Regions from separate parts of the Pseudoalteromonas sp. PS1M3 genome, predicted to be linked through region 3. Evidence: predicted binding sites of a transcription regulator. Region 3 holds the regulator's gene; each other region holds the start of a gene.
What was found. The regulator MetJ, encoded in region 3, represses methionine synthesis genes. The targets are predictions, from matches to a motif close to TAGACGTCTAGACGTCTA.
Positions count from the first base shown of each region.

Region 1 (10,872 bases), 1.3 Mb from region 3:
AAACCATCACCGTCTCTTTGAAAAAGTAGGTATACTATTAAATCCATTTATTAGAAATTCAATAAACGTAAAGCGTGCTATGTTGTTAATATAGGTACGATTTTTAGAGCAACTACCATTTAGTTTTTGTTATTATGTGTTATGTGCCATTTTATTGGCAAGTTACTTTTATTCAATTTTAAAGCAAAAACTGTGCCCTAAGATATATAAAGGTAAAACAGTTAATTAGGTAATGATTGTGGCTTAAGAAATTTGTACAGGCAAGCTATGTTGCTATGTAAATAGATGAAATGGCAAAATAACAACAAGACAGTACGCATTTTTAAATTCAATGATTAATAAATAAGGTTATTAATGGCTAAAGCGGCAAAAGTAGAGTTTGTTTGTACAGAGTGTGGCATGAACTATCAACGTTGGCAGGGGCAGTGTCGTTGCGGTGCGTGGAACACGTTAGCTGAATTTAAACCTTCAGCAGGACAAAGTAAGAAAGCAACAGCGCGCTCAAGTGTTGGCGGTTATGCCGGAGGTATTGGTGGTGGTTCTAAAAAAATTAATGACATAGCAACCGTTGAAGCTGAAAAGCAACTCACAGAAATAGGCGAGCTTGACCGTGTTTTAAGCGGTGGTGTTACTACGGGTTCTGTAAATATTATTTCGGGCGATCCGGGGGCGGGTAAAACAACGCTTTTATCTGACTTGGTAGCAAGAATGTCAAAGCGTATGCCGTCTCTTTACTGTACCGCTGAGGAGTCTTTGTCGCAGTTTAAAAATCGTGTTAACCGCTTAAAGTTAGACTATAACGCCGATGAGCTTTATTTGCTTTCAGAAACCAGCGTTGAGACTATTATTGAAGAGCTTGATAAAAATAAAATAAAGTTTGCAGTCATCGACTCCATTCAAGCCGTTGTTACAGATACTGCAAATGGCAGTCCAGGCTCTCCTTCGCAAGTTAAAAGTGCCGCTCAAGCATTAACTCAATATTGTAAGCAGAATGATGTGACCATGTTTATTATTGCTCACGTGAATAAAAATAACGAAATTGCAGGCCCGCAAACCTTGGTGCATATTGTTGATGCGCTATTACACATAGACACCAATGATGGACAAATACGTACCCTACGTGCCAATAAAAACCGCTTTGGTGACATTGATACTGTGGGTATTTTTAAAATGTGTGAACGTGGAATGTTAAGCGTAGACAACCCGAGTGAGATATTTTTATCGGGCTCGACGACTGAATCCCCGGGGTCGTCTATTACCTGTATCCGTAAAGGTAATCGGAATCTATTGCTTGAAATACAATGTTTAACAACAGAAACCGAGGCTGAATTTCCACAGCGTGTTTGTGTCGGTTTAAATATGAACCGCATAAAAATGCTCACAGGTATTTTACGTAAACATACAAAAACAAAAATATTTCACGATACCTTTTTTAATATTGTGGGTGGTTTAAAAATTGATGAATCAGAAACCTGTATAGATTTAGCCCTTGTTACTGCGTTACTAAGTAGCTTGAACGAATTTGTTGTGCCTCGAACCACTTGTATTATGGGGGAGTTGAGTTTAAACGGTGATGTGCGACCAATAGACAGCGGCGTACCACGAGTTAAAGAAGCTGCACAGCATGGTTTTACAGAAATATTTATCCCGTTTCGTAACTACCATAAATCAATGGAAGGCCTAGGCGCTAAGATAACTCCAGTAAAAACGGTACATGAGTTATTGAGCCTGATTAATTAACGCTTACAGCGGTTGCTATGCAATGTTACTCTTAAAGAAATACAATTTTTATAAAAAATAAAATAAGGATATAACATGAAAAAATTAATAATAGCAGCAGCGATTATTGCCGCAGGTGTTGGCGGCGTTAGCTATGCTAACTATGCTGCAACCCAAGAGGTTCGTGCTGAAGTAGACAAGCAGCTGGCCATGGTGAGTGAGCAAACGGGTGCAACATTTAAATATGCTGGCTTATCTGCAAGTGTTATTTCAAAAAGTGTTGAAATTACAAGTATGGAAGTAATAAGCCCTGAGGGCGAGAGTGTAGCCAACGTTCAAAGTATTGAAGTTAAAGGCTACGAAACCGATAAAATTTCGCCGCATACATCGCTTGATGTAAAAAATCTGACACTCAGTAAAGACTTTATTGCCACACTGCCTGCTGACACAAATGCTATATTAGCATCAGCAAGTTACAATCTGCATTCATCTTTAGATTATAATGAAGAGTCTGGTGAAAGCGATATGGTTGTAAAGCTCAATGCTAAAGATGTGATCAGTTTTAATATGGACATAGGACTAGCTAATTCTAAACCGCTCATGGATACGTCGCTTGCGATGAGCAAAGAACAAAAGCAAGCGGGTGATACCCCATTAACTTATGAGCAGCAACTACAACAGCAAACACGTATGATGCAAGCAATGAGCAAGCTTGAACCCCGTAACGCAAGCTTTGTTATAAATAATCAAGGTAAACTTAAAGAGTTATTAGAAAGTGAGCTTTCAAAGCAAGGTATGACTATTGAGCAAATGCAAGCAATGTTAGCCCAGCAGTTAGAGCAAGCGCCTGTAACTGAAGAAATAGCGAATGCGTTAACCAGCTTTGCCAGCGGTTTAAATTCGTTAACTGTTTCAGCAAAATTGCCTGAAGGCCAAACTATGATGGAAGTTAACCAGCAATTAATGATGCTAGCTGGTAAGCCAGAGGAACTGGTTAAGTTTATAAATTTAGAAGTTAAAGGCGACTAATCACTATAAGTCGTTAAATCATAATTTAAAAAGCCGCACTTGTTTAATCAAATGCGGCTTTTATTATAGATAATGTTTAGTGAAGAATACGCGCTCTAATTGTTCCTTCAACTGCACTTAGCTCTTTTAGCGCTACTTCAGAGTGGTCGGTATCAACGTCAATAACCACATAACCAATTGCTTCATCAGTTTGTAAGTACTGAGCCGCTATATTGATACCGTGCTGCGCAAACGCTTGGTTAATTTGCGTTAACACACCTGGACGGTTGTGGTGAACATGCAATAAGCGACTACGGTTAGCAAGCTCTGGCAGTGATACCTCAGGGAAGTTAACGGCGGTAATTGTAGAGCCGTTATCTGAATATTTAGCCAATTTACCTGCCACTTCAATACCAATATTTTCTTGAGCTTCTTGAGTTGAGCCACCAATATGCGGCGTTAAAATAACGTTATCGAAGTCGCGTAGTGGCGATACAAACTTTTCATCGTTAGATTTAGGTTCAACAGGGAACACGTCAATTGCTGCACCACTTAGCTTTTTCTCGTTAAGTGATTCTGCAAGGGCATCAATATCAACAACGGTGCCGCGAGAGGCGTTAATTAAAATAGCGCCTTGTTTCATTACCGCAAGCTCAGCCGAACCGATTAAGTTTTTGGTCTGTGGTGTTTCTGGCACATGCAAACTAATTACATCAGAGCGCTGAAGTAGCTGAGTCAAGTTATGAACTTGTTTTGCATTACCCAGTGTTAGCTTATCTTCAATGTCGTAAAACTCGACGTTCATACCTATGTTTTCAGCCATAATACCTAGCTGAGTACCAATGTGGCCATAGCCAATAATACCCAACGTTTTACCACGTGCTTCAAATGAACCCGTTGCTGTTTTTAGCCACTCACCACGGTGAGCTGCAGCATTTCGCTCAGGTATACCGCGAAGTAAAAGCAGTATTTCACCAAGTACTAGCTCTGCAACAGAGCGTGTATTTGAAAATGGCGCATTAAATACAGCAATACCGCGCTGGCGAGCGTTACTTAAGTCAACCTGGTTTGTGCCAATACAAAAACAACCAATGGCAATCAGCTTCTCTGCAGCATCTAAAACAGCTTCGTTAATATGAGTACGAGAACGCAGACCTACAAAGTGAGCGTCTTTAATACGTTCTTTAAGCTCGTCTTCAGGTAGCGATGTTTTAACGTAGTCTATATTGCTGTAACCATTTCGTTTTAGCGTTTCAACTGCGCTTTGGTGCACACCTTCAAGCAAGAGAATTTTAATTTTGTCTTTTGCTAACGATACCTTACTCATAACCTCATCCTATTTAATTTGAGGCCCATTTTTAGTGCCGATAATTACTTTATCAGCACCACGCATCGCAAATAGGCCATTGGTAACTACGCCAACAATTTGATTTATATCTGTCTCAAGTTGCTTAGCATTGGTAATATTTAAATTATATACGTCTAAAATAACGTTGCCGTTATCGGTAACCACACCTTGGCGGTAGACTGGGTCGCCGCCTAACTTTAATAACTCACGTGCTACGTAGCTGCGCGCCATTGGAATAACTTCAACTGGAAGCGGAAATTCCCCCAATGTGTCCACTAGTTTGGTGTCATCAACAATACACACAAACTGCTTAGCAACTGCAGCCACAATTTTTTCACGGGTAAGTGCAGCACCACCGCCTTTAATCATTTCATTTTGAGCGTTAATTTCATCAGCGCCGTCGATGTAAACATCGAGTACATCGATATCGTTTAGCTCAAATACTTCAATACCGAGCTCTTTTAAACGCGCTGTAGAAGCTTCAGAGCTTGATACAGCACCTACTAAAGTGTCTTTAACTGTGCCAAGGGCATCAATAAAGTGATTAACGGTTGAGCCTGTGCCTACACCTACTATCGTGTTTTCTTTTACAAACTCGAGTGCAGCCCATGCTGCTGCTTTTTTTAATTCGTCTTGTGTCATTATTTTGTGCTCATGTATGTCAAACGTGTGCTGTAAGTATGCGAATAATCACATCACCAGCAGTAATTATTGTTCGGTGTTATTATGGTTTTAAGCGGTACATCCCAAGACTCTATTGGCAATACATCAACTTTTTGGCACTCATGTGCAAGGCCTATAAGTCGTGGTTTTTGCCAGTTTTCATCGTGTAAACGAGCCAGTGTTCTATCGTAAAACCCACCTCCCATTCCTAAGCGATTACCTTGATTATCAAATGCAACTAATGGCATAAGTAAGTAGTCCAGCTCGGGTAAAGGGCATATTTGACTGCAATTTAGCTTAGGTTCAAAGATACCATAGCAATTTGCCTTCATGGGTGAGTTTTTCTCATAGCGCTGAAACAGCAAAGTGGCGCCATTAAATGGGTGTATTACTGGTAGGTAAATAACGTGATTTAAGTTCCATAATTCTTTAATTAACAAGGAGGTATCAAGCTCTCCGTCGTTACTTAAATAAATGGCGATATGTTGATTTTTAGCTGTTTTTTTTGTTTTTAAGTATTGAATAAAATTCATACTTAAAGATTGAGATGCTAAATTTTGCTGTTCATTAGACAAATTATTACGTAATTCGCGAATAGATTTTCTTATTTGGGCGCGTGAATCGCTCATTTTTCAAACTTACCAACTAATTAAAAAGCAAATAAAGCAGGAAACGCCAAGTACACCGCAAGTATAATAAGCAACGTAACAACCGTAGCTATTAACGAATAAAGCAATGCATTACTGCGTTTTTTAGGCTGAGTTATTAGCTCCTCGTCCAGTAATAGCTCTTCGTCTTGCCATTCGTCTTCATCTACTTCAGGGGTTTTTGTTTGGTTTTCAGGTAAGCGCTGCTCGAGGTCTTCGAGTTTTTCTTCTAGCCTGATTAAACTGCTAGTTATGTAGTCTAATGCGTCAAAAATACGCTCATCTCGCTGGCTACCACTTACCGTTTGAGTGGTTTTTTCAGTATTTGTCGATACAGCTTGAAGTTTACTTTTAATACCCATTCCAACAAGTAGCTTAGCTTGTTTTAATGCTTTGTTTTTATCGCTAGGCGCAAATAAAGGCTTACCTTTAAAAAATAAGGCTACTTTTTCTTCTGAGATTTTTAGTTTTGCCGCCAGTGTTGTACACGCTGTGTTTGAGTCAACGTTATCAGCGAGTCCAGCAAACATAACGCGAAAGTTATCGGTCATTTAAATATCCCTAAAGCTTTATAATTAAATGAGTATATACCTAAAGTATAAAAAAGTTCGAGGACCAATTAATAGTTATTTTTTAAACTATAAATTAGCGTTGCGTTACATAATTGCTAGCTATAAAAAAGGCCCTTAAAAGGGCCGTTTTTTTGCTTTAGTCTTAAAGACCCGCTGCTGCGCGAAGTGCGTCAGCTTTATCTGTGCGTTCCCATGGGAATTCGTCACGGCCAAAGTGGCCGTAAGCTGCAGTAGGAAGGTAGATAGGGCGCTCTAAATCAAGCATTTGAATTAAGCCGTAAGGGCGTAGGTCAAAATGTTCACGAATTAATTCGATTAAACGTGCTTCTTCTAATTTACCAGTACCAAAGGTTTCAACACTGATAGAGGTTGGCTCAGCAACACCTATTGCGTAAGATACTTGTAATTCACACTTATCAGCAAGGCCAGCAGCCACTACGTTTTTAGCCACGTAACGTGCAGCGTATGCAGCTGAGCGGTCAACTTTTGATGGATCTTTACCAGAGAAAGCACCACCACCGTGACGTGCCATACCACCGTATGTATCAACAATGATTTTACGTCCTGTTAAACCACAGTCACCCATTGGACCACCAATTACAAATCGGCCTGTTGGGTTAATAAAAAACTTAGTTGCGCTTGTGATTAGTTCAGCAGGAAGTACTGGCTTGATGATGGTTTCCATCACAGCTTCTACTAAATCGTTTTGAGAGATGTCTTCGCTGTGCTGAGTTGACAGAACAACCGCATCAATACCTACTGGCTTACCGTTTTCGTATGCAAAAGTAACTTGAGATTTTGCATCTGGGCGTAACCAGTTAAGCTCGCCGCTTTTACGTACTTGTGCTTGACGTTGAACTAAACGGTGAGAATACGTAATAGGTGCAGGCATTAACACTTCAGTTTCGTTACATGCGTAACCAAACATTAAGCCTTGGTCACCAGCGCCTTGTTCTTCTGGGCTAGTACGGTCAACACCTTGGTTAATGTCTGGAGACTGTTTACCAATGGTGTTCAAAATTGCACACGAGTCAGCATCAAAACCCATATCTGAGTGAGTGTAGCCAATTTCACGTACTGTTTTACGCGTAATCTCTTCTATATCAACCCATGCGCTAGTAGTGATTTCACCACCAACCATAACCATACCTGTTTTCACGTATGTTTCGCACGCAACGCGGGCATGAGAGTCTTGCTCTAGGATAGCATCAAGAACCGCATCAGAGATTTGGTCGGCGATTTTATCCGGATGACCTTCAGAAACAGATTCAGAAGTAAATAAATGTTTTGCCATTGTAATTATGCTCACAAATATTGCGCTTCACAAACGTCGGTATTAGCGCTAAAAAATTAAGGGGCGTATTTTATCTAAAACGAAACACCTTGCATAGTGTTTTTACGCCTAGACGTCTAAATTAAATTAGTTATGACATTATGGTCTTAAAAAATATTCATAATACCTCATTTTTATAGGGTTTTTAATTGCACACAGCCCCCACAATAAGTAAGAATGGTCGCAATAAAAGTGCTCTTGTAACTTGAGTACATAAACGAACACATAAATACCCGCGCAAATACATATATAAGGTAGGAGAATTCATGCCATCTCGCAAAGAACTTGCAAATGCTATTCGCGTCTTGTCAATGGACGCAGTACAAAAGGCCAAATCTGGTCACCCTGGAGCCCCTATGGGCATGGCTGATATCGCAGAAGTATTATGGCGCGATTATCTAAAACATAATCCATCAAATCCAGAGTGGGCAGACCGAGATCGATTTATACTGTCAAACGGCCACGGTTCAATGCTTATCTATTCTTTATTGCACTTAAGTGGTTATGATTTACCGTTGGACGAAATTAAAAACTTCCGTCAAATGCACTCTAAAACACCAGGCCACCCAGAATACGGTTATGCGCCAGGTATCGAGACCACTACGGGCCCACTAGGCCAAGGGATCACAAATGCGGTAGGCATGGCAATTGCTGAAAAAGCGCTTGCGGCACAATTTAACCGTGAAGGTCACGACATTGTTGATCACCATACCTATGCATTCATGGGCGACGGTTGTTTAATGGAAGGCATTTCGCATGAAGCCTGTTCGCTTGCCGGCACATTAGGCCTAGGTAAGCTGGTTGCTTTTTGGGATGACAACGGTATTTCAATCGATGGTGAAGTTGAAGGCTGGTTTAGCGATGACACACCAGCACGTTTTAAAGCGTACGGCTGGCACGTAATTAGTGACGTTGATGGCCACGATAGCGATGCAGTAAGTGCTGCAATTAGCGAAGCAAAAAGCGTGACTGATAAACCAACCCTCATTTGTTGTAAAACAATTATTGGTTACGGTTCACCTAATAAATCGGGTAGCCACGACTGTCACGGTGCACCACTTGGCGATGACGAAATTAAAGCATCGCGTGAGTTTTTAGGTTGGACGGGCGATGCATTTGAAATCCCTGAAGACATTTACGCACAGTGGGATGGAAAAGCTAAAGGCCAAGAACTTGAATCAAGCTGGGACGAAAAGTTTGCAGCCTATGCAAAAGCATTCCCAGAGCTTGCAGCTGAGTACAAACGCCGTACAAATTCAGATTTACCTGCCGACTGGGCTGAAAAGTCACAAGCGTATATTGAGCAGTTACAAGCAAACCCGGCAAATCCAGCATCTCGTAAAGCGTCACAAAATGCATTAAATGCATTTGGTCCATTATTACCAGAATTTATGGGTGGCTCTGCCGATTTAGCAGGTTCAAACTTAACAATTTGGGAAGGCTCTAAAGGCCTAACAGCGGACGATGCAAGTGGTAACTACGTTTACTACGGTGTGCGTGAGTTTGGTATGTCGGCAATTATGAACGGCATTGCACTTCATAAAGGCTTTATTCCTTACGGTGCAACGTTCTTAATGTTTATGGAATACGCACGCAATGCGGTTCGTATGGCTGCATTAATGAAGCAACCAAGCATTTTTGTATACACGCACGATTCAATTGGTTTAGGTGAAGATGGTCCAACTCACCAACCAGTAGAGCAAATTGCCAGCATGCGTTTAACGCCTAACCTTTATAACTGGCGCCCGTGTGACCAAGTTGAGTCAGCAATTGCATGGCAACAAGCTATTGAACGTAAAGACGGTCCTACATCGTTAATATTCACACGCCAAGGTCTTGAGCAACAGGCGCGTGATGCACAACAGTTAAGCGACGTCAAAAAGGGTGGTTACATCCTTAGCTGTGACGGCAACCCAGAGCTAATTATTATTGCAACCGGTTCTGAGGTGCAATTAGCACAAGATTCAGCTACTGAATTACGCAGCCAAGGTAAAAAGGTACGTGTTGTATCTATGCCATGTACTGATGCATTCGAAGATCAATCGCCTGAGTACAAAGAAAGCGTATTACCAGCAAGCGTTTCTCGTCGCGTAGCGGTAGAGGCAGGTATTGCTGATTATTGGTACAAGTATGTAGGCCTAAATGGTGCCGTAGTCGGTATGACCACCTTTGGTGAGTCTGCACCAGCTAACGAGTTGTTTGAGCACTTTGGCTTTACGGTTGAAAACATTGTAAGTAAAGCAAACGCACTTTTTTAATCGTTTTTGATTAAATAAGTTAAGTAACTTAAAACCCGCCAATGTGCGGGTTTTTTTATGCCCATATATGAAACAACTTCACCTTTATCAATGCAGCTTTCCTTGCAAGAAAGTAAGCTATCAGGCAAGGTAGTGCGATAAAATTTATGAAGAAAGATCTTTAAATTAATAGCAGGAGCTAAAATGTCTCAGTTTGAAAATGTAAGCGTAGTTAAAAAGGCCAACGTGTATTTTGACGGTAAAGTGTCAAGCCGTACGGTTGTATTTAGCGATGGAACTACCAAAACATTAGGCTTTATGCAGCCGGGTGAGTTTGTATTCGATACCAGTAAAAAAGAACTCATGGAGCTTTTAGGTGGCCAGTGGGATATTTTATTACCAGGCGAGAGTGAGTGGAAAACATTTAATGCGGGCGAGTCATTTAATGTAGACGCTAACGTAAGCTTTAAAGTAAAAGTAAGTGATTTTGCCGACTACTGTTGCTCGTACACAGATTAATAGCTAGCACAGCTAGACGTCTGAAAGCCCATGATTTATGGGCTTTGCATAAACTTTGCGCAACACATGATTTAAATCACCAAAAACCGCAAATAAACCTCAAATATCTCTCTTTTTTCCTTGTGTTAATCTAAATAGCCCCCAATACTATTTATGAGGTAACAAATAAAAGGATACCCTATGAAAATTAATCTTTCTGGTCACCATGTTGAAGTTACTGACTCTATTAGAGAGCACATCAACGAAAAATTTTCTAAAATTGAGAGCCACTTTCCATCACTTATTTCTCTCGATATGATCTTGTCTAAAGAGCATCATAAAATCCAAGCCGAAATTAGCACTAATTACGAAGGTGCGCGAATATCAGTAAAAGGGGAAAACGAAGTAATGTACCCAGCTATTGCAAGCGCAGCTAAAAAACTCGATGCAGCACTAAAACATCGAAAAGGGCAAATAAAAGCAAATTTACACGAAAAGCCTGTAAGTACAACGCCAGAAATAGCGCACGAAATCATCCAAGAGATGGAACTAAAATAATTTTTAGTCCCAAAGCACTATAAAAAAGAGCCTTATGGCTCTTTTTTATTGCCTTTAATTTAGGTAAGTTATGCAGCCTTCGGTGTTATTAATTGTGAAAATTAATAACCAGAGTGAATAACACACATAATTTGAGAAATTAATGCAGCAAACACACACTTCTTGGAAATCTCACGTAGGCGCACTAGGCCCTGGTATTTTAATGGCAACCGCAGCAATTGGTGGGTCTCACTTAGTTGCATCTACTCAGGCTGGCGCGCTATTTGGCTGGCAACTATTTTGGTTAATA
Region 1 is NZ_AP022624.1:2,671,279-2,682,150, reverse strand. Features, by position in the region: gene radA (DNA repair protein RadA) at 355-1,740, shown strand; gene PS1M3_RS12460 (hypothetical protein) at 1,816-2,748, shown strand; gene serA (phosphoglycerate dehydrogenase) at 2,825-4,054, opposite strand; gene rpiA (ribose-5-phosphate isomerase RpiA) at 4,064-4,717, opposite strand; gene PS1M3_RS12445 (5-formyltetrahydrofolate cyclo-ligase) at 4,771-5,367, opposite strand; gene PS1M3_RS12440 (hypothetical protein) at 5,388-5,936, opposite strand; gene metK (methionine adenosyltransferase) at 6,100-7,251, opposite strand; gene tkt (transketolase) at 7,557-9,548, shown strand; gene PS1M3_RS12425 (pyrimidine/purine nucleoside phosphorylase) at 9,732-10,046, shown strand; gene hpf (ribosome hibernation-promoting factor, HPF/YfiA family) at 10,227-10,583, shown strand; gene PS1M3_RS12415 (NRAMP family divalent metal transporter) at 10,726-10,872, shown strand, end outside.
Region 1: metK (methionine adenosyltransferase) is a predicted target of MetJ. The motif match lies at 7,353-7,370, and genes of this name have one in related genera.

Region 2 (10,872 bases), 470 kb from region 3:
TACGGGTATTTTTGAGCAAGATTTATATGATCTATCACAGCGCTTTAGTTTATCGCAGTTATTGGCTTTAATTAGCCAGTTTAAAGCCTTAATGAAGAGTAATGATAGTGGCTTTTTACTGGGTCATCAATTGGTTAATGACGTTAGCCCTGCAGTGCAAAGTGTGCGTTTAAGCCCCAGTTTAGGTATGGCTTTGAAGCAATTACAACAAATTAGTACCGTTATTGCCCCTTTATTATTTACCCGTAAGCATATATTTCAAGACGATTTATATCTGTACTTGCAACCGAGTATCGGTATGGACGAGTCATTAAAAAATTATTGTTTTGAAATATACAGCGCTGCGTTAATGAGCTTACTAAAACGAGTATGTAATGTGTATCCACATTGTTATTTTGACTTTACTTGTAAACGCCCTCGACATATTCAAGAATATGAGCAGCACTTAGGCTTACGAATACGGTTTGAACAACCCTATACCCGTTGGCACTTTAATAAACAACTACTTAAGTGCACAAACCCAGAGGCTAGTCAGCTTAGGTGGCAGCAGTGCATAGCGCAAAGTGAGTTACATAAGAATGTATCACAGTCTTTTGTTGAGGCTGTGTGCCAGCGCATTTACCGTGATAAAAACAACAGCCTTGCTAACAGTGCTGAGCATTTTGCCATGAGCTCTGCTACGTTTAAACGTAAGTTAAAACAACACGGTGTCAGTTTCTCTCAATTACAAGATGAGCAAAATAAACTTAAAGCTCTGCATTTACTGGGGGTGTGCCAGCAAGGTAATGAACGAGTGGCTGATCGGCTTGCATTTTATGATATTCCTAACTTTCGCCGTGCATTTAAGCGTTGGACCGGCATTACGCCAAGTCAGTTAAAAATATAATTAAAAACTAGCCGCTTGCTTTATAACAATGCCATGGCGCTTTGCTAGGCGCTGATGATCTCTGTCATAGCCTCCACCAATCACAGTGGCAACAGGAGTATTATTTGCAAGGCAGCGTTTAAGTACTAAGTGATCGCGCTTTTCTATCCCTTGCCAACTAATATCCAGTTTGCCTAAGCCATCCTCTTGCCAAATATCTACACCGGCATCGTACAGTACTAAGCTTGGGTTCAGTTCTTTAAGTAAGTAGCTTAAGGTATCGTCAACAATGGCTAAGTATTCGGCATCTTGCATATGATTTGCTAAGCCAATATCTAAATCGCTAGCCGATTTCCTAAACGGGAAGTTTTTTTCGCAGTGTATTGAACAGGTATAAGCATAGGGCTGATGCGCAAGCATAGCAGCGGTGCCATCACCTTGATGTACGTCTAAATCAAAAATAAGCACGTTGGTTACTTCGCCGCTATTAATCAAGGTCTGGGTGGTAAAGGCTAAGTCATTCACCATGCAATATCCTGAGCCAAAATCAAAGTGCGCATGGTGCGTGCCTCCTGCTAGGTGACAGGCTATGCCGTGTTTTAGCGCTAAGCGAGCGGTTTGTAATGTGCCCTGCGGGGCAGTAAATGTGCGCGCCATTAATTGAGCTGACCAAGGTAATCCTATACGACGCATGGCTTTATCGTCTAAGCGATTGTTCCATAAATCGTGAATGTAGTTGTCGCAATGCACTAACTCTAAAGGCTCGGGAGAGCCTAAAACAGGTTGTGTGAGGTTATTACCAATTAAGCCTAGCTTTTTAACGTGTGCGTATAGATTAGCAAACTTACTCATTGCAAAGCGGTGCTTAGGATCAAAACTAAACGAGTAGTTTGGATGGTACACTAATGGTAAATGAGGGTTTAGAGTCATATTCACACAGGCTATAAAGTTTCCCCTATGGTAATCAACTCCCCTCAAAGTGTCTATTCTTGCGAGTCGTGAATAAGCATGGCTAATTCGCGGTGAAGTAATTCATCGTCCGCTAAGTTGAGTTCAATGAGTCTTTTTAGGTAGGTAATACTATCAATATCAATATGCTTACACTTTAAACCAATGTGATTGGCTTCTATATGGCAAATCGTTGTCTCCATTTTTATTTCAATTTCGCTGTCGGGTAAAATAAAACGCAGTATGGCATCATTCTCTATTTGATCATTTAACACATCACATTTACTGACTAACGCGCCGTGCAATGAAATATCAAGCAAGGTACATGGGTACTCATTTTCTTGAAAAATTATGTGCGCATCGGTTGAAAATAAAATACGTGAAAATTGACGACGTTCTTGCATGACTCTGCCTTATTGTTTTTTTAGTAATATCAATAGCATTAAATTAGTGTTCAGTAATAGTGCGAATAAAACAACTCATTAATAATCACTAAAATTACGGCATATGGTTGTTCTATGTAAATAATTTTTTATTTAGTTAGCGAGTGATTCAACATCAATCAAATGCATAATATTTTAAATAAAATTGGTATAAGCATAGCTTTAAATTACACAGTTGCTAGCTACAAACACACATAGTTTATTTAAGGCATAAAAAACCCTGCGAAAAGCAGGGTTTTAAAGGTATTTCAGTTAATTTAGCGATTAACCAATTTTTTTGTATTTTATACGCTTAGGTTGTGCGGCTTCTGCACCGTAGGTCTTTTTGAGCCACTCTTCGTATTCAGTATAGTTACCATCGAAAAAGTTAATTTGTCCTTCGTCGCGGTAATCTAAAATGTGCGTAGCAATACGGTCAAGGAACCAACGGTCATGCGATATACACATTACACAACCTGGGAATTCTAAAATAGCATTCTCAAGCGCACGAAGTGTTTCAACGTCTAGATCATTGGTTGGCTCATCCAGTAGCACTACGTTACCACCGGCTTTTAATAATTTAGCAAGGTGTAAACGGTTACGCTCACCGCCCGATAAGTCTTTTACAAACTTTTGCTGATCGTTACCTTTAAAGTTAAAACGGCTAACGTAAGCACGGCTTGGGAATTCAAAGTTACCAATTTTTAAAACGTCTTGTCCGTCAGATATTTCTTGAAAAACTGTTTTGCTTTCGTCCATATCGTCGCGGAACTGATCAACCGTTGCTAGTTGTACGGTTTCACCAACGTTAACACTACCGCTATCTGGCTGCTCTTCGCCACTTAACATTTTAAATAGTGTAGATTTACCCGCGCCGTTGGCACCAATAATGCCCACAATAGCGCCTTTAGGCATTGTAAAGCTTAAGTCGTCTATTAATACGTGGTCGCCAAAGCTTTTACGTAAGTTAGTAACTTCTAATACTTGGTCGCCTAAACGTGGGCCAGGTGGAATAAATAGCTCGTTTGTTTCGTTACGTTTTTGGTAATCTGATTGTTGTAGCTCGCTAAACTGCGCCATACGTGCTTTAGACTTAGCCTGACGACCTTTAGGGTTTGAACGCACCCATTCAAGTTCTTGCGCAATTGATTTTTGACGTGCTTTTTCAGATTTTTGTTCTTGCTGTAAGCGCGCGTCTTTTTGTTCAAGCCAAGAAGAGTAGTTACCTTCCCATGGAATACCTTCACCACGGTCAAGCTCTAATATCCAGCCAGCAACATTATCAAGGAAGTAACGGTCATGCGTTACTGCCACAACAGTACCTTCGTAATCATGTAAGAAGCGCTCTAACCATGCAACCGACTCAGCATCCAAGTGGTTAGTTGGTTCATCAAGAATAAGCATGTCTGGTTTTTCTAGTAACAAACGACAAATAGCAACACGGCGGCGTTCACCACCTGAAAGGTGCTCAATTTTAGCATCCCACTCAGGTAAGCGAAGTGCATCAGCAGCGCGCTCTAGTACGTTATCGATATTGTGGCCATCGTGCGCTTGAATAACTGCTTCTAATTCACCTTGTTCTTTAGCCAGTGCGTCAAAGTCAGCACCTTCCATTGCGTACTCATTGTACACCTCATCAAGGCGATTAAGGGCGTGTTTTACTTCGCCAACAGCTTCTTCAACTATTTCGCGTACTGTTTTGCTTTCGTCTAGTACTGGCTCTTGCGGTAAGTAACCAATTTTAGTACCAGGCTGAGGGCGCGCCTCACCTTCAAAGTCTTGGTCAACACCGGCCATAATACGTAGCAATGATGATTTACCAGAACCATTTAAACCAAGCACACCAATTTTGGCGCCAGGAAAAAAGTGCAACGAAATATCTTTTAAAATTGTACGCTTAGGCGGCACAACTTTAGATACTCGACTCATCGAGAAAATAAACTTATCAGGTAAAACCATGGAGGAAAGCCTTCAAATAATAATAAAAATTTTAATGTTGTATTGTAGTTGTTGAGAGGTGAAACAGTCAACGAATGGCGGGTGGGAATATATCTTTATCGTTTTATCTCGTTAAATGTATAGTTTTATTTGGGTGTGCTAACGTATTTAAACCATAGTAAAAATAAGAAAAACCCATGACTATACAAAAAGTAATAATAATGTTGGCTTTGCTTACGTTATTTACCACAACCCCCAAAGCTAACGCTGTCGATTCTCCTTGGCCCGAAATAAGAAAACAAAGAATAAATAAACTCCTGCCAAACGCTTTAAAAGCAGCTAAGGTAGATGCTTGGCTTATTGTTTGTAGAGAAAATAACAACGACCCATTGGCTGACCATGTTGGCTGTGAAAACGCAGGTTCGTCAGCGGCATATTTATTTTATTTTAATAAAGGGGCGTTTCATTCGGTAGCCTACTCACCTTCAAGCGAAGCAAAAGCACTCGACGAGCTAAACATACATGAAGAAGTGATCTCGGTGCCACGCAGTGTGTCTGCGTTAAAATACGCGGCTGAGTTTATAAAAAAACAACCCTTTGAGCGTATAGCAATAAATGTCTCTGATCTTAATGCACAGGCAGATGGGTTATCGCACTCGCAATACAAGCAATTAACTAACTTATTAGGCGCAAAGCAAACAGCAAAGCTCGTATCTTCTGAAGAAGTCGTTTATCAATGGCTTTCAATTAAGTTACCTGCTGAAGTTGAAATAATGAAAGAGGCCGCAATGCTTTCAGCAACGTGGCAAATAGAGGCTTATAAAACTATTATTCCGGGTAAAACCACCGATGCCGATGTAGCTAAATTTTTAAAAGCTAAAATAAAAGCACAAGGTGTAACCGATGCATGGGCTGCCGATCAAAATCCTAACGTAAATTCAGGTCCCGATCGCGGGCATTCGCATTCTACAAATAAAGTCATTATGCCTGGCGACGTAATTCAAATTGATTTTGGCGTAAAGCTCTACAATCGCTGGGTAAGTGACATTCAGCGTTTTGCTTATGTACTTAAAGAAGGGGAAACCTCTGCACCAGCCAACATTCAGCAATATTGGATTAATGCCCGAGATAGCGGTTTTGCCGCATTTAATGCAATGAAACCCGGCGTAAGGGGTATAGACGTAGATCAAGCTCAAACCGTATTAATGAATAAATATAACTCAGAGCCTGTGCCATGGAGTACCGGCCACCCAGTAGGGTATGTTGCACACGATACCGGGCCCAATTTAGGTGGCTCTCGCAGTGCCCAAGTAAGGCCTGCTGCTCATCGTAAACTTAAAGAAGGAATGGTGTTTGCTTTTGATGGCTTTTTTAGTTGGCCTTTAAACAACACCGAGTTTAAAACCATTTCTGTTGAAGAAATGGCTGTAATTACCAAAAACGGCGCTGAGTATTTAATTCCCCCTCAGCAAAATTTAATATTAGTGGGCAATAACTAGTTCATTATTTTAAATGCAGTGAGTTAAGCCTCTTTTTAAGGGGGTGACTCATTGCTTGCCACATACTTAAGTAATAATGAATAAATTTCATTTAGACATCTATACATCTAGAGGTTGATATTTTTTGCTTTCAGTTCATAATTAGCGCAAGTTTTTATGAGTAGGAGTTAAAAATATGCCAATTACCGTAAAGGATGAGCTTCCAGCCATTGCACGTTTGCGCCAAGAAAACGTATTCGTAATGCCAAAAAGCCGTGCAAAAACGCAAGAAATCCGCCCAATGCGTTTGGCTATATTAAACTTAATGCCTAATAAAGTAGAAACCGAAGTACAGTTTATTCGCTTACTTGCAAATTCTCCTTTGCAAGTAAATGTAGAGCTGCTGCGCCTAGACACTCACCGTAGCAGTAATAACTCAGAAGAACACCTAGATACCTTTTACCGCTATTTTTCAGAGGTAAAAAATAACAATTACGATGCGCTTATAGTTACAGGCGCACCACTAGCACATTTAGAGTATGAAGATGTTGCCTACTGGGAAGAGCTTAAAGTCATTATTGATTGGGCAGAGCAACATGTTACCTCTACGTTATTTTCGTGTTGGGCGGCTCATGCAGCGCTATTCCATAGCTACAATTTAAAGCGCGACTTAAAACCCAATAAGCTGTGTGGCGTATTTACTCACCAATGCCATTTTAAACACGGGGCATTAACTCGCGGTTTTGACGATACCTTTTTAGTACCACACTCACGTTATGGACACATTGATATAAAAAAAATAAATGCGTGTGACGATCTTGTTGTATTAGCAGGCTCTGAGCGAGTGGGTGCTTACTTATTAAAAAACAAATCGGGTAGCCAAGTATTTATAACAGGCCACCCAGAATACGATGCCGACACCCTAAAAGGGGAGTACGAGCGTGATTTACAAAAAAGCCCAGATGCGCCAAAACCTGAAAACTATTTTCCCGATGATGATGCAAGCAAGCAACCGTCAAAAACGTGGCAAAGCCATGCTTTTTTACTTTTTTCGAACTGGTTAAATTACTACGTGTATCAAACCACACCGTATGATATTAATTTAGTTAGCCAAGATGTGAGGACTAACAACTATGCCGAATAATACAGCCGCCAACAAACAAGCCGAACTAAGTGAAGCGCTTAAAGAGCGTATTTTAATTTTAGACGGCGCTATGGGTACTATGATCCAAACTCATAAACTTGAAGAAGAAGACTACCGAGGCGAGCGTTTTAAAGATTGGCACGTGCTAATAAAAGGCAATAACGATTTATTAAGCCTCACCAAACCCGAGTTAATTGCCGATATACACCGCGGCTTTTTAACTGCCGGTGCAGATATTATTGAAACTAATACCTTTAACTCAACCACCATTTCGATGGAAGATTACGACATGGCAAGCATAAGCCGTGAAGTAAACCTTGAGTCGGCCAAACTCGCGCGCGCAATATGTGACGAGTTCACCGCTATAAATCCAGAAAAACCACGCTATGTAGCGGGGGTTTTAGGGCCAACATCTAAAACCTGTTCTATCTCGCCAGATGTAAACGACCCAGGTTACCGAAACGTAACGTTTGATAAGCTGGTTACTGCGTATGTAGAGTCTACCCTTGCATTAATGGAAGGCGGCGCTGATTTAATACTTATTGAAACCATATTCGACACCCTAAATGCAAAAGCAGCCTCATTCGCAGTAGAAGAAGCGTTTGAGCAAGCCGGGCGCACATTACCCGTAATGATCTCGGGCACAATTACCGATGCCTCTGGGCGTACGCTTTCGGGGCAAACAACCGAAGCATTTTATAACTCTATTCGCCATATAAAACCTATTTCGATTGGCCTTAACTGCGCCCTAGGGCCAGATTTACTGCGCCAATACGTAGAAGAGCTTTCGCGGGTATGCGAAACATTTACCTCAGTACACCCAAATGCCGGTTTGCCTAACGAATTTGGTGAGTACGACCTAGAGGCCCCTGAAATGGCAGCCGAGATTATAGATTGGGGCAAATCGGGCTTTATTAATATTGTGGGTGGTTGCTGTGGTACAACGCCTGAACATATTCGTGCGTTTGCTAAAGGGCTTGAAGGGGTAAAACCTCGCCCATTGCCAGAGCTTGATGTTCGTATGCGTTTATCAGGCCTTGAAGCCTGTAACTTAAATTAAGGAGCCGCCAATGACCCAACAAATTGCAGTATTTACCAATGTCGGCGAGCGTACAAACGTAACAGGCTCTGCCATGTTTAAACGCTTAATCATGGAAGAAGATTACGAGACCGCCCTGAATGTTGCCCGCGAACAAGTAGAAAACGGCGCCCAAGTTATTGATATAAACATGGACGAAGCCATGCTGGACTCAAAAGCGGCCATGGTGAAGTTTTTAAATTTAATTGCCTCAGAACCCGATATTTCTAAAGTACCTATTATGGTCGACTCCTCTAAATGGGAAGTAATAGAAGCAGGCCTTAAATGTATTCAAGGCAAGGCTATTGTTAACTCAATATCGCTTAAAGAAGGGGAGGAGCCGTTTAAACACCAAGCTAAAATTATTAAACGTTTTGGTGCAGCTGCTGTTGTTATGGCGTTTGATACCGACGGCCAAGCCGACACCGCAGACCGTAAATACGAAATATGTGCACGCAGCTACAAAATATTAGTAGAAGAGATTGGCTTCCCGCCAGAAGACATTATTTTTGACCCTAATATATTTGCCGTGGCCACCGGTATAGAAGAGCACGACAATTACGCCGTAGAATTTATAGAAGGCACACGCCGCATTAAGCAAAACTTACCCCACTGTAAAGTGTCGGGTGGGGTGTCTAATGTCTCGTTTTCGTTTAGAGGTAATAACCCCGTGCGTGAAGCCATTCACTCGGTGTTTTTATACCACGCAATAAAAGCGGGTATGGATATGGGTATTGTAAACGCAGGGCAACTCGCGGTTTACGACGACATCCCCGAGGAACTTCGCAAAGCAGTAGAAGATGTAATCCTTAACACCGACCCCGGTGCAGGTGAGCGCCTTGTAGAAATAGCGCCTAAGTTTTCGGGTATGGCACAAGCCGAACGCGTAGAAGATTTAGAATGGCGCACATGGCCTGTTGAAAAACGCCTAGAGCACGCTCTTGTAAAAGGCATTACCACCTTTATAGATGAAGATACCGAAGAGTGCCGCGCTGCAGCCGATAAACCTATTCACGTAATTGAAGGGCCATTAATGGATGGCATGAACGTGGTAGGGGATTTATTTGGCGCAGGTAAAATGTTTTTACCGCAAGTTGTTAAATCGGCCCGCGTAATGAAACGCGCAGTGGCCTACCTAGACCCATACATAGAAGCTGAAAAAGAAGAAGGCGCCACTAATGGTAAAGTAGTTATGGCCACCGTAAAGGGCGATGTGCACGACATAGGTAAAAACATTGTAGGCGTAGTACTGCAATGTAATAACTACGAAGTAATCGACTTAGGCGTAATGGTACCTGCCGAAAAAATACTGCAAACCGCTATTGACGAAAAAGCCGACATAATCGGCCTTTCGGGTTTAATTACCCCATCGCTTGACGAAATGGTACACGTAGCCAAAGAAATGACTCGTAGAGGTTTTGAGCTGCCGCTCATGATTGGTGGGGCAACCACCTCAAAAGCGCATACCGCAGTTAAAATAGAGCCACAGTACGACAAAGGCGTCGTGTACGTAAATAACGCCAGCCGTGCGGTAGGCGTGGTATCGAGCTTGTTATCTAAAGAGCTAAAACCAGCCTTTTTAGAAAAAACTAAAGCCGAGTACGTAAAAGTGCGCGAGCAACAAGCGCGCAAAAAGCCACGTTCAAAACCGGTTACTATACAGCGTGCCCGCGATAACGCAGCACAACTCGATTGGGATAACTACACGCCACCCGTGCCTAAAAAGCTGGGCGTGACTGAGTTTAAAAATGTATCAATCGCCACGTTGCGTAAATATATAGATTGGACCCCATACTTTATGACGTGGTCAATCGCCGGTAAATACCCGCGCATAATGGACGACGAAGTCGTTGGCGAGCAAGCACGTAGTTTATTTAAAGACGCTAACGACATGCTCGACGACCTTGAAAAGTCAGGCAGTTTGCAACCATTGGGTGTAATTGGTTTATTCCCTGCAAACCGCGTGGGCGATGACATAGAAATTTACACCGACGAAACCCGCAAAGAGCTGTTAACTACCTCATGCCATTTACGCCAGCAAACTGAAAAAACCGACTTTGCTAACTATTGTTTAGCTGACTACATTGCGCCAAAAGGTACACCTGATTACTTTGGCGCGTTTGCAGTAACGGGCGGTTTAGAAGAAGACGACTTAGCCAATGCGTTCGACGCACAGCAAGACGACTACAATAAAATAATGATTAAAGCGGTTGCCGATAGGCTCGCAGAAGCCTTTGCTGAATACCTACACGAACAAGTGCGTAAAGAGTACTGGGGATATGCACCCGATGAAAACCTGGGTAACGATGAGCTAATTCGCGAAAACTACCAAGGCATTCGCCCAGCGCCGGGTTACCCTGCGTGCCCAGAGCACACCGAGAAAAAGAAAATTTGGCAGTTACTCGATACCCAAAAACGCATTGGCATGCAGCTCACCAGCTCATATGCAATGTGGCCAGGAGCTGCTGTTTCGGGCTGGTATTTCTCACACCCAGAGGCAAAATACTACGCCGTAGCCGCTGTGCAAAAGGATCAGGTAGAAGACTACGCCAAGCGAACTAATATGACACTCGCAGAGGCAGAAAGGTGGCTATCGCCTAATTTGGGGTATGAGCCGGAATCATAGCGAAGTGGTTGAATAGTGAAGCGGTTAGTTTTTAGCTGTCAGCTATCAGTAAAAGAAAAACGAGCCAAATTAGGCTCGTTTTTTATTACGTAGCACTATCTAATATCTTTTCAAATTTAGGTAATTACTTGTTTACAATAAGTTTATTAAGTGAAATTATTGGGTGAGGAAATGGAAACCATTTTGAAGGAACCTCAAATGGTATTTGATAAGCTGTTTATACTTTATTAATAAGGGATATTATGACTAAAGAAACTATTCAATTAAATAAAACTAAACATGAATTTAGTTTTTCGACTCTGGGTTTTTTCGTAAAGCTTTTTCTGGTCGGACTTTGCGTTTTGTCACTAATTCTTGCTTCTGGAATGGTATT
Region 2 is NZ_AP022624.1:824,060-834,931, forward strand. Features, by position in the region: gene PS1M3_RS03825 (AraC family transcriptional regulator ligand-binding domain-containing protein) at 1-886, shown strand, start outside; gene PS1M3_RS03830 (histone deacetylase) at 887-1,795, opposite strand; gene PS1M3_RS03835 (PilZ domain-containing protein) at 1,849-2,217, opposite strand; gene ettA (energy-dependent translational throttle protein EttA) at 2,521-4,194, opposite strand; gene PS1M3_RS03845 (Xaa-Pro peptidase family protein) at 4,371-5,672, shown strand; gene metA (homoserine O-succinyltransferase) at 5,848-6,795, shown strand; gene PS1M3_RS03855 (homocysteine S-methyltransferase family protein) at 6,785-7,855, shown strand; gene metH (methionine synthase) at 7,866-10,499, shown strand; gene PS1M3_RS03865 (hypothetical protein) at 10,742-10,872, shown strand, end outside.
Region 2: metA (homoserine O-succinyltransferase) is a predicted target of MetJ. The motif match lies at 5,765-5,782, and genes of this name have one in related genera.

Region 3 (10,872 bases):
TAACCCCTTCTAATAAAAACGTGTTAAAGCCTTTACTTTGATTAATTGCAGTGCAAGCTACGGCTTGCTCTTTATTCAGTGTAGGCTTACTACCCACTGTTGGTGCAGTACTTTGCCACTGATTATCATGTTCTATGGTTTGTGTAACAAGCGCTTTTGCAATAAGGCTATCGATAGTCTTTTTACTAAAGCCGAGTGCTTTAAGCTCGGTTAATGATGATTTACCTGACTGTGCAAGTTGCTTTAATAAGTTAAGTTGAGTTTTTGCTTTGAGTGACGGAAGTTTTGATCCTTTTTCTGTCAGCATAACCATATTGATACTGGTTTTATCCGGTGACTCACCTTGGCGCAGCGCACTAGGTAGCGCTATATGAATTGTTTCGCCGAGTGGGTAACAGTAATAGCGAGATGTAAAACTCAAAAGCGCAATGTGTTCAGATGATAAAATAGGCGCGTCATCAATGATTTCGATGATGGATTTTATTTTGTTTTCGGGGACGTCGGTCTTGCTTTTAATAGCTAAAACAACGGCGACTTTTTTTTGGTTACCAAAAGGCACCAACACACGCATACCTGGTTTAAGTGGTGATGCCATGCCATCGAGTTGCTTATCTACTTTATAATCAAAGGTGCGCGGTAAGGGGACTTTTATAGCGACTTCAGCAAAACACATAGCAACTCAACTCATAAAATTAATGATGTAATGTACTAAAAATAACGTTAAAAACCTACTAGCAAATATTGCTTGCTTAAGTGTCTGCCTACTTTTTTAGCAAAACAGTTAATAATAGCTTGTGTGTTTGATGGTAGTTGGATAAAATCCGCGACCAACAAATTTGTTTTAACGACGTATGGTGCCAGACTTCGGGTTTGGAGAGCGATGCGGCCTTAACTAGAGGTTTCTATGAAAGAAGGTATTCACCCTAAGTACGAAGTAATTTCTGCAACTTGTTCATGCGGCAATAAATTCGAAACAAGCTCTACTCTATGTAAAGACATTCACCTTGACGTATGTTCAGCGTGTCACCCTTTTTACACTGGTAAGCAAAAAGTTTTAGACACTGGCGGACGTGTTGATCGTTTCAACAAGCGTTTCGGTGCACTTGGTAGCAAGAAGTAATTTTTGCTGTCTCGTTAAATTAAGCACCTTAGGGTGCTTTTTTTATGCTTTTAATTTAGTTATACCAATTTAATAGTAATAACGTTTCGATTTAAAAAATTAAGTTTTACACGAACGGCGTCAATGTTTTTTAATATAGGACAACTAAATAACAAATTATTTAGCTTGATGCTCGATTTTCATATTCCCCTGCTATGCATAACTATTTCCTGTTCTTATTCTGAATATGCATAAACCTTTACAGACAAACCGCAAATTATTCTCTATATTTTTAATTAGTTCATTTTTTAACTAAGTGGTTAAATGCAGCTAACGTGAAGTTATATGTTTTTAAAGTATGTGGATAAGCCTATTTTTGCTTATTTTTATAGGACTTTATTAAGATATTTTATAAAAAATAATGAAAGAACAATTGTGCCTTTAGAATCCGTTATTGGATGAATTTTTATTTATAAAGTGTCGATATAATTTACAAAAGTTATTGAAAAACCTCTTAAAATTAATCGAACTAGCATATAACAGGATAGACCTGATATTGCTTGGAATTTAAAAATAATAAGGGTATCGTAGCCTAAACTTCACCTCTCACTTTTACTTTAATTGCAGGATACAATCGCGTTATGTCAGACTTTCGTGAACAAGCACTACACTATCATTCGCACCCCGTTCCAGGAAAAATTAGCATTGAACTAACAAAGCCTGCTGAAACGGTAAAAGATCTCGCATTAGCATATAGCCCAGGAGTTGCAGAACCCGTACGTGAAATCGCTGCAGACCCTGCAAACGCTTATAAATACACAGGCAAAGGGAATATGGTTGCGGTTATCACTAATGGTACTGCAATTTTAGGCTTAGGTAATTTAGGCCCACTTGCTTCAAAACCTGTAATGGAAGGTAAGGCGTTACTGTTTAAGCGATTTGCTGGCCTTGATTCTATTGATATCGAAGTGAAACACCGCACTACTGAAGACTTTATTAATACAGTTGCTAATATTGCCGACACGTTTGGCGGAATTAACCTTGAAGATATTAAGGCGCCAGAGTGTTTTGAAATAGAAAAAGCATTGATTGAGCGCTGCAGTATCCCGATATTTCATGATGATCAGCACGGTACTGCCATTGTAACTGCTGCGGGTATGTTGAACGCGCTTGAGGTGCAAGGCAAGTCTATCGAAAATGCGACTATTGTGTGTTTGGGTGCTGGTGCTGCTGCGGTTGCTTGTATGGAGCTGTTAATTAAGTGTGGTGCTTTGCGCGAGCACATTTATATGCTTGACCGTAAAGGTGTTATTCATACTCGTCGTGATGACTTAAATGAATACAAAAAACTTTTTGCTAACAATACAGACAAGCGCACGTTGCAAGATGTTATTGAAGATGCAGATGTATTTGTTGGTGTATCGGGGCCTAATTTATTAGCTGCCGATGATTTAAAACTAATGGCAGAAAAACCAGTTGTGTTTGCTTGTTCAAACCCAGATCCAGAAATTGATCCTGCACTGGCTCATTCTGCTCGAAACGATCTAATTATGGCAACGGGTCGATCAGATTACCCTAACCAAGTTAATAATGTACTGTGTTTTCCGTTTATATTCCGCGGTGCTCTTGATGTACGCGCCAGTGCAATAAATGATGAAATGAAAATTGCAGCTGTAGAAGCGATTAGAAGTATTGCCAAAGAGCCTGTACCTGCTGAAGTACTGACGGCTGCGGGTGTTGATAAGCTGGAGTTTGGTGATAAGTATATTATTCCAAAACCAATGGATCCTCGTTTATTACCACGCATTGCAAAAGCGGTTGCAATAGCTGCTGTAGAGTCAGGTGTTGCACAAATTGATTTACCAGAAAACTATATGGAATAACGACTAAGTTGTAATTTAGACACAAAAAAAACCTCAATTAATTGAGGTTTTTTTGTGTCTAAATTAGGTTTAGTCTTCGTTTAAAACAGGCACTTCTAGCCCCATTTCTTGCATTATTTTTTTCACTTCCTCAGGTACTTTTTCGGCGTTATCCTTACGTAAGTCGTCGTCGTTAGGCAAAGGTTGACCGGTAAATGCATGTAAAAATGCTTCACAAAGTAATTCACTATTTGTTGCATGACGTAAGTTATTAATTTGACGACGCGTGCGTTCGTCCGTTAATACCTTTAATACATTTAGTGGGATTGAAACGGTAATTTTTTTTACTTGTTCTGATTTTTTCCCGTGTTCTGCGTATGGGTGAATATACTCACCATTCCATTTAGCCATAAGATGTATCGTCGCCTCAGATTAATAATTGCTCATATGCACTACAATACATATGAATATGCGTGAAATTCTATCGATTTAAAAAAGATAGTCAAATACTAGTTGTTTAGCCATCTGGAGCTTTAAATGTTTTGACATCTTTAATAAGATAAATTACTCTTTTAGACGTCTAAACATCCAAATTAAATAGGTGACGAATATGAGCGAAAAAAATAAAGCAACCATTGCAGTGAGAAGTGGTGTTGAAGCAGACAAACATCATGGCGCAGTTGTCGCACCTATTTACTTATCAACCACCTATTCGTTTGCCGACTTTGATACAAAGCGTCAATACGATTACGGGCGAAGTGGTAACCCCAATCGTGATATTTTAGCTGAAACCTTGGCTGAGCTTGAAGGTGGCGTACGCGGTATTATTACTGCCACGGGTATGTCTGCCGTTCACTTGGCTACGCAAATCCTAAATCATGACGATACGTTAGTGATCCCACATGATTGTTACGGCGGAAGCTATCGTTTATTTACTTCACTGCAAAAGCGCGGTTTGCTCAAGCTAGAAGTTTTAGATTTAACACAAGCACAAAGTATAGATAAAATTTTAGCAATTAAACCTAAGCTAATTTGGATAGAAACACCAAGTAACCCATTACTACGTTTAACTGATATTAAAGCAATAACCGATGTTGCTAAGCAGTGCGGTGCTTTAGTCGCTGCCGATAACACATTTTTATCACCAGCATTACAAAACCCTATTAAATTTGGTGTTGATATAGTTGTACATTCCACCACCAAGTACATCAATGGTCATTCAGATGTAGTGGGCGGTGCGGTGATTGCTGCTTCACAAGAGCTGGGCGATGAACTGGCATGGTGGGCAAATAATATAGGTATTACAGGTGCGCCATTTGATAGTTATTTAACATTGCGTGGGTTGCGAACACTAAATGTGCGTTTAAAGCAGCATCAAGAAAACGCATTAGCGATTGCTAAATATTTAGAAAAATCGGAATTTGTTCGCCAAGTTTATTACCCTGGTCTTGAATCACACCCGCAGCATGAATTAGCCAAAGCGCAGCAACTAGGCTTTGGTGGCATGGTGAGTTTTGATATTAAAGGTGACATAAACGATGCTGCGGCGTTTTTAACCAGCTTACGTGACTTTAGCTTGGCAGAGTCTTTGGGAGGAGTAGAGAGCCTAATATGCCATCCTGCAACCATGACCCATGCTGGCATGGAGCCTAAAGCACGTCTTGAAGCGGGAGTGGGCGATACACTTATTCGAGTTTCAGTAGGTATAGAAGATATAAACGACTTATTAGCTGATTTAGAGCGCGTGTTTCAGCTTGTAAAGCCAGGCAGTAAAGCAAGTTTAAACAAAGGAGCAGGCGGTGACATTAAATTAAGTGCCGCTCATCCAGCGCTTTGGTGAACAATATGACACAAACGGTACATAAATTTGGTGGTTCAAGCCTTAGTTCGGCTCAACGGTATGAGCGAGTTGCGAGTATTATTTTAGAGCATACTCAGCCGGGCGATTGTGTTGTTGTATCTGCGGCGGGAAAAACAACCGATACTTTGGTGAAGTTATGGCAAAGCTATCAGCAACAGGATACGCATGTCGTTGCTGATATATTGCTGCAATTAAATAATCATCAAACTGATTTAATCACACAGTTACTTCATGCAGATCTTAAGCGAACTGCTTTAAGGCTTTTGCATAGTGAACTAACAGCGATTAGTGAATTGATAAAAAACCAAGGCTTGAAAGAGGCTCCCTTGCTTGCTCATGGTGAGGTCTGGTCTGCACGCTTATTGGCGCTTTACCTTACGCAATTAAATATTAATGCTTGTGACCTTGATGCTCGAACACTTTTTACATTAAATAATGGGCAATTGTTACATACCCAAAATGCGCAGCAATGTGCGAAGTTTATAACCCCAGACTACATTAATGTTGTCACAGGCTTTATTGCATCAAATACGTTGGGTGATACGGTTACACTTGGTCGCAATGGGAGTGACTATAGTGCAACCTTACTCGCTAATTACTGCCATGCTAAACAGGTGTGTATTTGGACCGATACACAAGGTGTATACAGCACAGACCCTCGCAAAGTTAGTAAAGCGGTTAAATACAATAAAGTGTGTAGAGGTCAAGCTAACCTATTAGCTCGATTAGGTAATCCTGTTTTACACGCTAAAACGCTTTCTCCTTTAAGAAACAGCGACATAAAACTATCTGTTCGTAGTAGTTTTGATGTGCAAGCAACGCCTACAGATATAGTTAAAGAAGGAAATGTAAAACAAAAGCGTTTTATTACCACGTTAAACAACATCGATTTATTAACAGTTGAAAAGCTGGCCGAAGGCGAAGTCGCAGATGTTAGCCAGCTGATTCAACACAGCATTCATCACTTTAGTCAAAATGGTGAAACTTATTTAGTTGTCCCCTCTGCTTCATCATATAAAGTTGTTAGTTATTTTGAGGGTAGAGCAAACATTAGCGAGTCGAGCTTAAATGGCTGTGCGGTTGTAGCGCCTGTTAATGATATTTCAAAATTGAATGTATTGGCTATTGATACGTTAAATGCTCATGCCATCGAGCCGCGCTTTATTCACCAAGACAGTGGATACATTTTACTATTAACGGATCAGGTTATAGATAGCGATATACTCAGTGTTTTACACGATAAGCTTATTAATAAAGGCCAAGAAGTCGCTTTAATAATCGCGGGCCTTGGCAATGTGGGAGAGGTATTTATAGAGCAGTTGTCAGCTCAATTCGAGCGTTTATCTGGTGACTTTACAATTAAATTGGTCGGGTTAATACGCTCTGAAACATTACTTTTTAATCCCAGTGGTATAAACATTGCTGATTGGAAAACGCATTTTCTCTCAGAAAGCAAAGCTTATAATAACCAAACATTACTAAACATAATTAGTGAACTTGATTATGAGCATAAAGTGGTTGTTGATATTACCGCAAGCGAGGCATTTAGCCAGTTATACCCGGAGTTTGTTGCATTAGATTGCCACTTGATCAGTGCTAACAAATACGCTGGAACTGCAGATACAGCATGGTATAAAGCTTTGCGTACGAGTATTAGTGAGCGAAATTTGCATTGGCGCTACAACACAAGCGTAGGTGCAGGCTTACCTGTTAACTTTGCATTGGCAGATTTGCAAAACAGTGGTGACAAAATCACTCGTATTGAAGGTGTTTTTTCAGGCACGTTATCGTGGTTATGCAGTAAGTTTGACGGAACAATACCATTTTCTGATCTGGTGCTTGAAGCACAAAAGATGGGGTTCACAGAGCCCGATCCGCGTGAAGATTTGTCAGGGCGTGATATGCAGCGTAAACTGCTTATACTTGCCAGAGAGCTTGGCTTAGAACTCGACCTTGATGATATAAGCTTATCAGCACTCATGCCCGAAACGCTTGCTATAGGAAGTTGGGACGACTTTTTAGCTAATGAATCCACCCTCAATGACTTTATTGACGCTCATGCTGCAAATGCCAAGGCACAAAGTTCCGTACTTCGTTACACGGGTTTACTTGAAATTACGGAAAACAAAGTAACCGCTCAAGTAGGTATTACTTATACTCCTATTGGTGATGCGTTAGCTAATTTAACACCTGGCGATAATATTTTTGTCATTAATAGTAAGTGGTATAGCGCTAACGCTCTTGTGATTCAAGGGCCTGGTGCGGGTAAGGAAGTAACCGCTGCGGGTATTCATTCTGACTTATATTGGTTGGTACAAAATATAAAATAAAGGTTACAAGGGCCTTGTATCAATCCGCAATAATACCTAATCATTTTGCGGGGCTAAACGTGTCGCTATCTGAGTTAAAAATTCTTATTTAGAACAGCTAAATTTGGTATTAACTAAAAACGGCAGCCAATGGCTGCCGTTCTTTATTTAAAACAGTTCTTCTTCTGTTTTAGTGTCTTCTTCAAATATATCTGTTGGTTGAGACATTACGTATTTTGTGGGGGCGGTGCCTTTGTCAAAATACTCAAAGCGACTGGTGTAATCATTTTTATGACTTAATAAACCGGTTTCTAAATCAATCCGAATAGACACTAAACCTTCTGGCGGCTCTATGGGGGCTTCAGGTTTACCTTCAAGCGCAACTTTCATAAACTCAACCCAAGCCGGTTGTGCTGTTTTAGCGCCAGATTCAGCCCCTGATATTTGCCCGCTATCAAGATTATTATTGTATGAAGTTCTGCCTAGCGGGTTGCCAGGGTTATCAAAACCAACCCATACCGAGGTCATAACATTTCGATTAAAGCCACTAAACCAAGTATCTACAGAGTCATTAGTTGTGCCTGTTTTCCCTGATAGATCACGACGGCCTAATGCTTGAGCGCGCCAACCTGTTCCTGACCAACCCGTTTTATGTGACCAGTTTCCACCTCCCCAAACAGCGCTATGCATTGCTTGAGCAATTAAAAATGCATTTTGTTTTGATATGACCTGAGGGGCACATTTTAATTGTGGCGTATCAGTATTTTGTTGTGGGAATAATCCAGTAGTATTGTCTGGGGTTAATGACTGATCTGAAGTGTCGTCACACACTACTGAAGGATTAGCTTTAAACAAACTGTTACCGTAAGCATCTTGGATTTCTGAGATAAAGTACGGCTCAATCAAATGCCCACCATTCGCAAATGCACTCATACCGCGAGCTAGTTCAATTGGAGTAATTGAAGCACTGCCCAGTGCTAAGGATTCACTGCGGTTGATGTCTGAATTTTTAAAGCCAAATTTTAGTAAGTGATCTGCTGTTCGTTGCAAACCAACACCTCGGAGCAAACGAACTGATATTACGTTTTTAGATTGTGCTAACGCGCGACGAATTCTAATTGGGCCATTGTAAACAGCCGGACTATTCTTAGGTCGCCATGCCACACCTTGGCTTTTATCCCACTGATTAATTGGCGCATCGTTTAAAATTGAGGCGAGCGTATAGCCGTTTTCAAGCGCAGCAGAATAAATAAATGGTTTTATGTTTGACCCCACTTGGCGCTTTGCTTGAATAGCTCGGTTGTATTGGCTCTGTTCAAAGCTATAGCCGCCAACAATGGCTTTAATGCGGCCATCTTGTGGGTCAAGTGAAACAATTGCGCTTGATGCTTCAGGTAATTGGCTTAGTTCATACTCGTTATTGCTGTTTTTACGCACCCAGATTTGCATTCCTGGCGTTAATATTTCAGCTGCCGTAGTTGGAGCAAAACCTTGGCGATAACGAGTTATGTATTTGCGTGCCCATTTTAAGTTGTCCCAATTCAGGTTTATTTGCTCTGCATTTTTAAGCAATACCGTGGCATTTTTTTCATCCACGTTAATAACAGCAGCTGCTTTTAACGTTCCTATCTCTTTGGCTTCATTGAGTTTAGCTAGTATTTTCTCTTTACTTAGCGCTGATTGTTTTTCAGGATCCCATAAAATAGCGGTTGGGCCTCTAAAGCCATGACGCATATCGTAGCTATGAAGATTATTAACTAGCGCGGTTTGCGCCGCTTTTTGTACTTTAGACTCAACAGAGGTAAATATCTTAAAGCCTGAATTATATGCCTTGTCTATTCCGTAACGTGAAACCATTTCTGCACGCACCATTTCAGAAATGTACGGTGCGTATAAATCTATTTCAGCACCATGAAAGTAAGCGGTAATAGGTTGGCTTGTTGCATCATCATACACGTCTTGTGTTATGTAATTTTCAGTTAATAAACGACCAAGTACAACATTACGGCGTGCTTTTGCACGGGTAGGGTTGCGAATTGGGTTTAACGCCGAAGGCGCTTTTGGCAAGCCAGCAATCATCGCCATTTGAGCAAGCGTTAAGTCTTTTAACTCTTTACCGTAATAAACTTGAGCGGCAGCTCCAATACCAAAGGCGCGGTTACCTAGCTCGATTTTGTTTAGGTAAAGTTCTAAAATTTCATCTTTAGTAAGTACATTTTCTATGTGTAGAGCGATGAATATCTCTTTTATTTTACGGATATAAGCTTTTTCTCGGGTTAAGAAAAAATTACGTGCAAGTTGCATGGTAATAGTACTAGCACCTTGTTTTTTCTCGCCTGTAGAAATAAGAACAATAGCAGAGCGAACTATGCCAATAGGGTCTATACCTATATGGTCATAAAAGCGATTGTCTTCAGTTGCTAAAAATGCATCAATTAAAGGTTGTGGGATTTCATCAATAGTGACCGGAATTCGACGTTTTTCACCAAATTGATTGATCAAAAGGCCATCTTTAGTGAATACTTGCATAGGAGTTTGTAATTGCACGTCTTTTAAAACTTGCACACTGGGGATATCAGGTTTAACGTAGTAATAAAGACTGACCAAAGTTATCAGACCGATTAACGTACAAATGATAAAAAATTGTAAAGTTCGTTTTAATAAAATCACTTATATTTCCCTAAATGGACTCCCAATTGCGAGTTTGGACTGATAGTATATATTGATTAAAAAATGAATAATATTTTTTCAGAAAAAAATTATAACTTGTTTATTATTAAAACAAAGGCCAAGTTGCAAACATGCTAAGTCAACTATTTCAAAAGCCGTCGCCAATGATGGTAGGAATTGATATCGGATCGCACTCGATTAAAGCGGTGCTTCTGAGAGAAATTGAAAGTGGATTTCGATTAGAGGCCCTAGCAATTGAGCCCATGCCTAAAGGCGCCATGAGTGAACGAACGATTCAAGATATTGAAGCGATTGGTAATGTAATAACAAAATTAAAAAGAAAATTACCTAAGTCACTTAAAAATGCAGCAGTGGCGGTGTCAGGGCAAACGGTTATTACAAAAGTAATTTTTATGGATGTGTCGTTGAGCGATGCAGAACTTGAATCTCAAATTGAAATTGAAGCAGATAGTTTAATACCTTACCCCCTTGATGAAGTTAGCTTAGACTTTGAAAAGCTCTCTACTAACGAAGCTGATCCGAGTAAAATGAATGTATTACTTTCAGCAGCCCGAACAGAAAGTGTTGAAGCACGTGTTGGCGCATTAGAAGAGGCTAATCTCGATACTAAGATTGTTGATGTAGAAAGTTACGCCTTAAGCCGTGCGATGGACGTTTATTATCAACAGCTACCAAGCGATGCCTTCAATAAGTGTGTTGCTGTTGTAGATATTGGTGCCGTACTCATGCTTGTAAGTGTTGTGCAAGCTGGTGAAACTATTTATACACGTGACCAGGTTTTTGGTGGTGATCAATACACAAATAGTATTGTTAACTACTACAACAAAGGGTTTGATGAAGCTGAAATAGGTAAAACATCAGGCGACTTACCACCTAACTATACCTTTGAGGTATTAGCGCCATTTCAAACAGCGTTGCTTCAGCAAGTACGTAGAGCGGTGCAAATGTTTTTAACAACGAGTGGTAAAGAACAAATAGACTACATTGTGCTTACTGGTGGAACTTCTATGATCAAAGGGCTTGATCGCTTATTAATTGAAGAATTAGGTA
Region 3 is NZ_AP022624.1:356,743-367,614, forward strand. Features, by position in the region: gene priA (primosomal protein N') at 1-673, opposite strand, end outside; gene rpmE (50S ribosomal protein L31) at 905-1,120, shown strand; gene PS1M3_RS01680 (malic enzyme-like NAD(P)-binding protein) at 1,741-2,982, shown strand; gene metJ (met regulon transcriptional regulator MetJ) at 3,052-3,372, opposite strand; gene metB (cystathionine gamma-synthase) at 3,572-4,801, shown strand; gene metL (bifunctional aspartate kinase/homoserine dehydrogenase II) at 4,807-7,152, shown strand; gene PS1M3_RS01700 (penicillin-binding protein 1A) at 7,300-9,801, opposite strand; gene PS1M3_RS01705 (pilus assembly protein PilM) at 9,933-10,872, shown strand, end outside.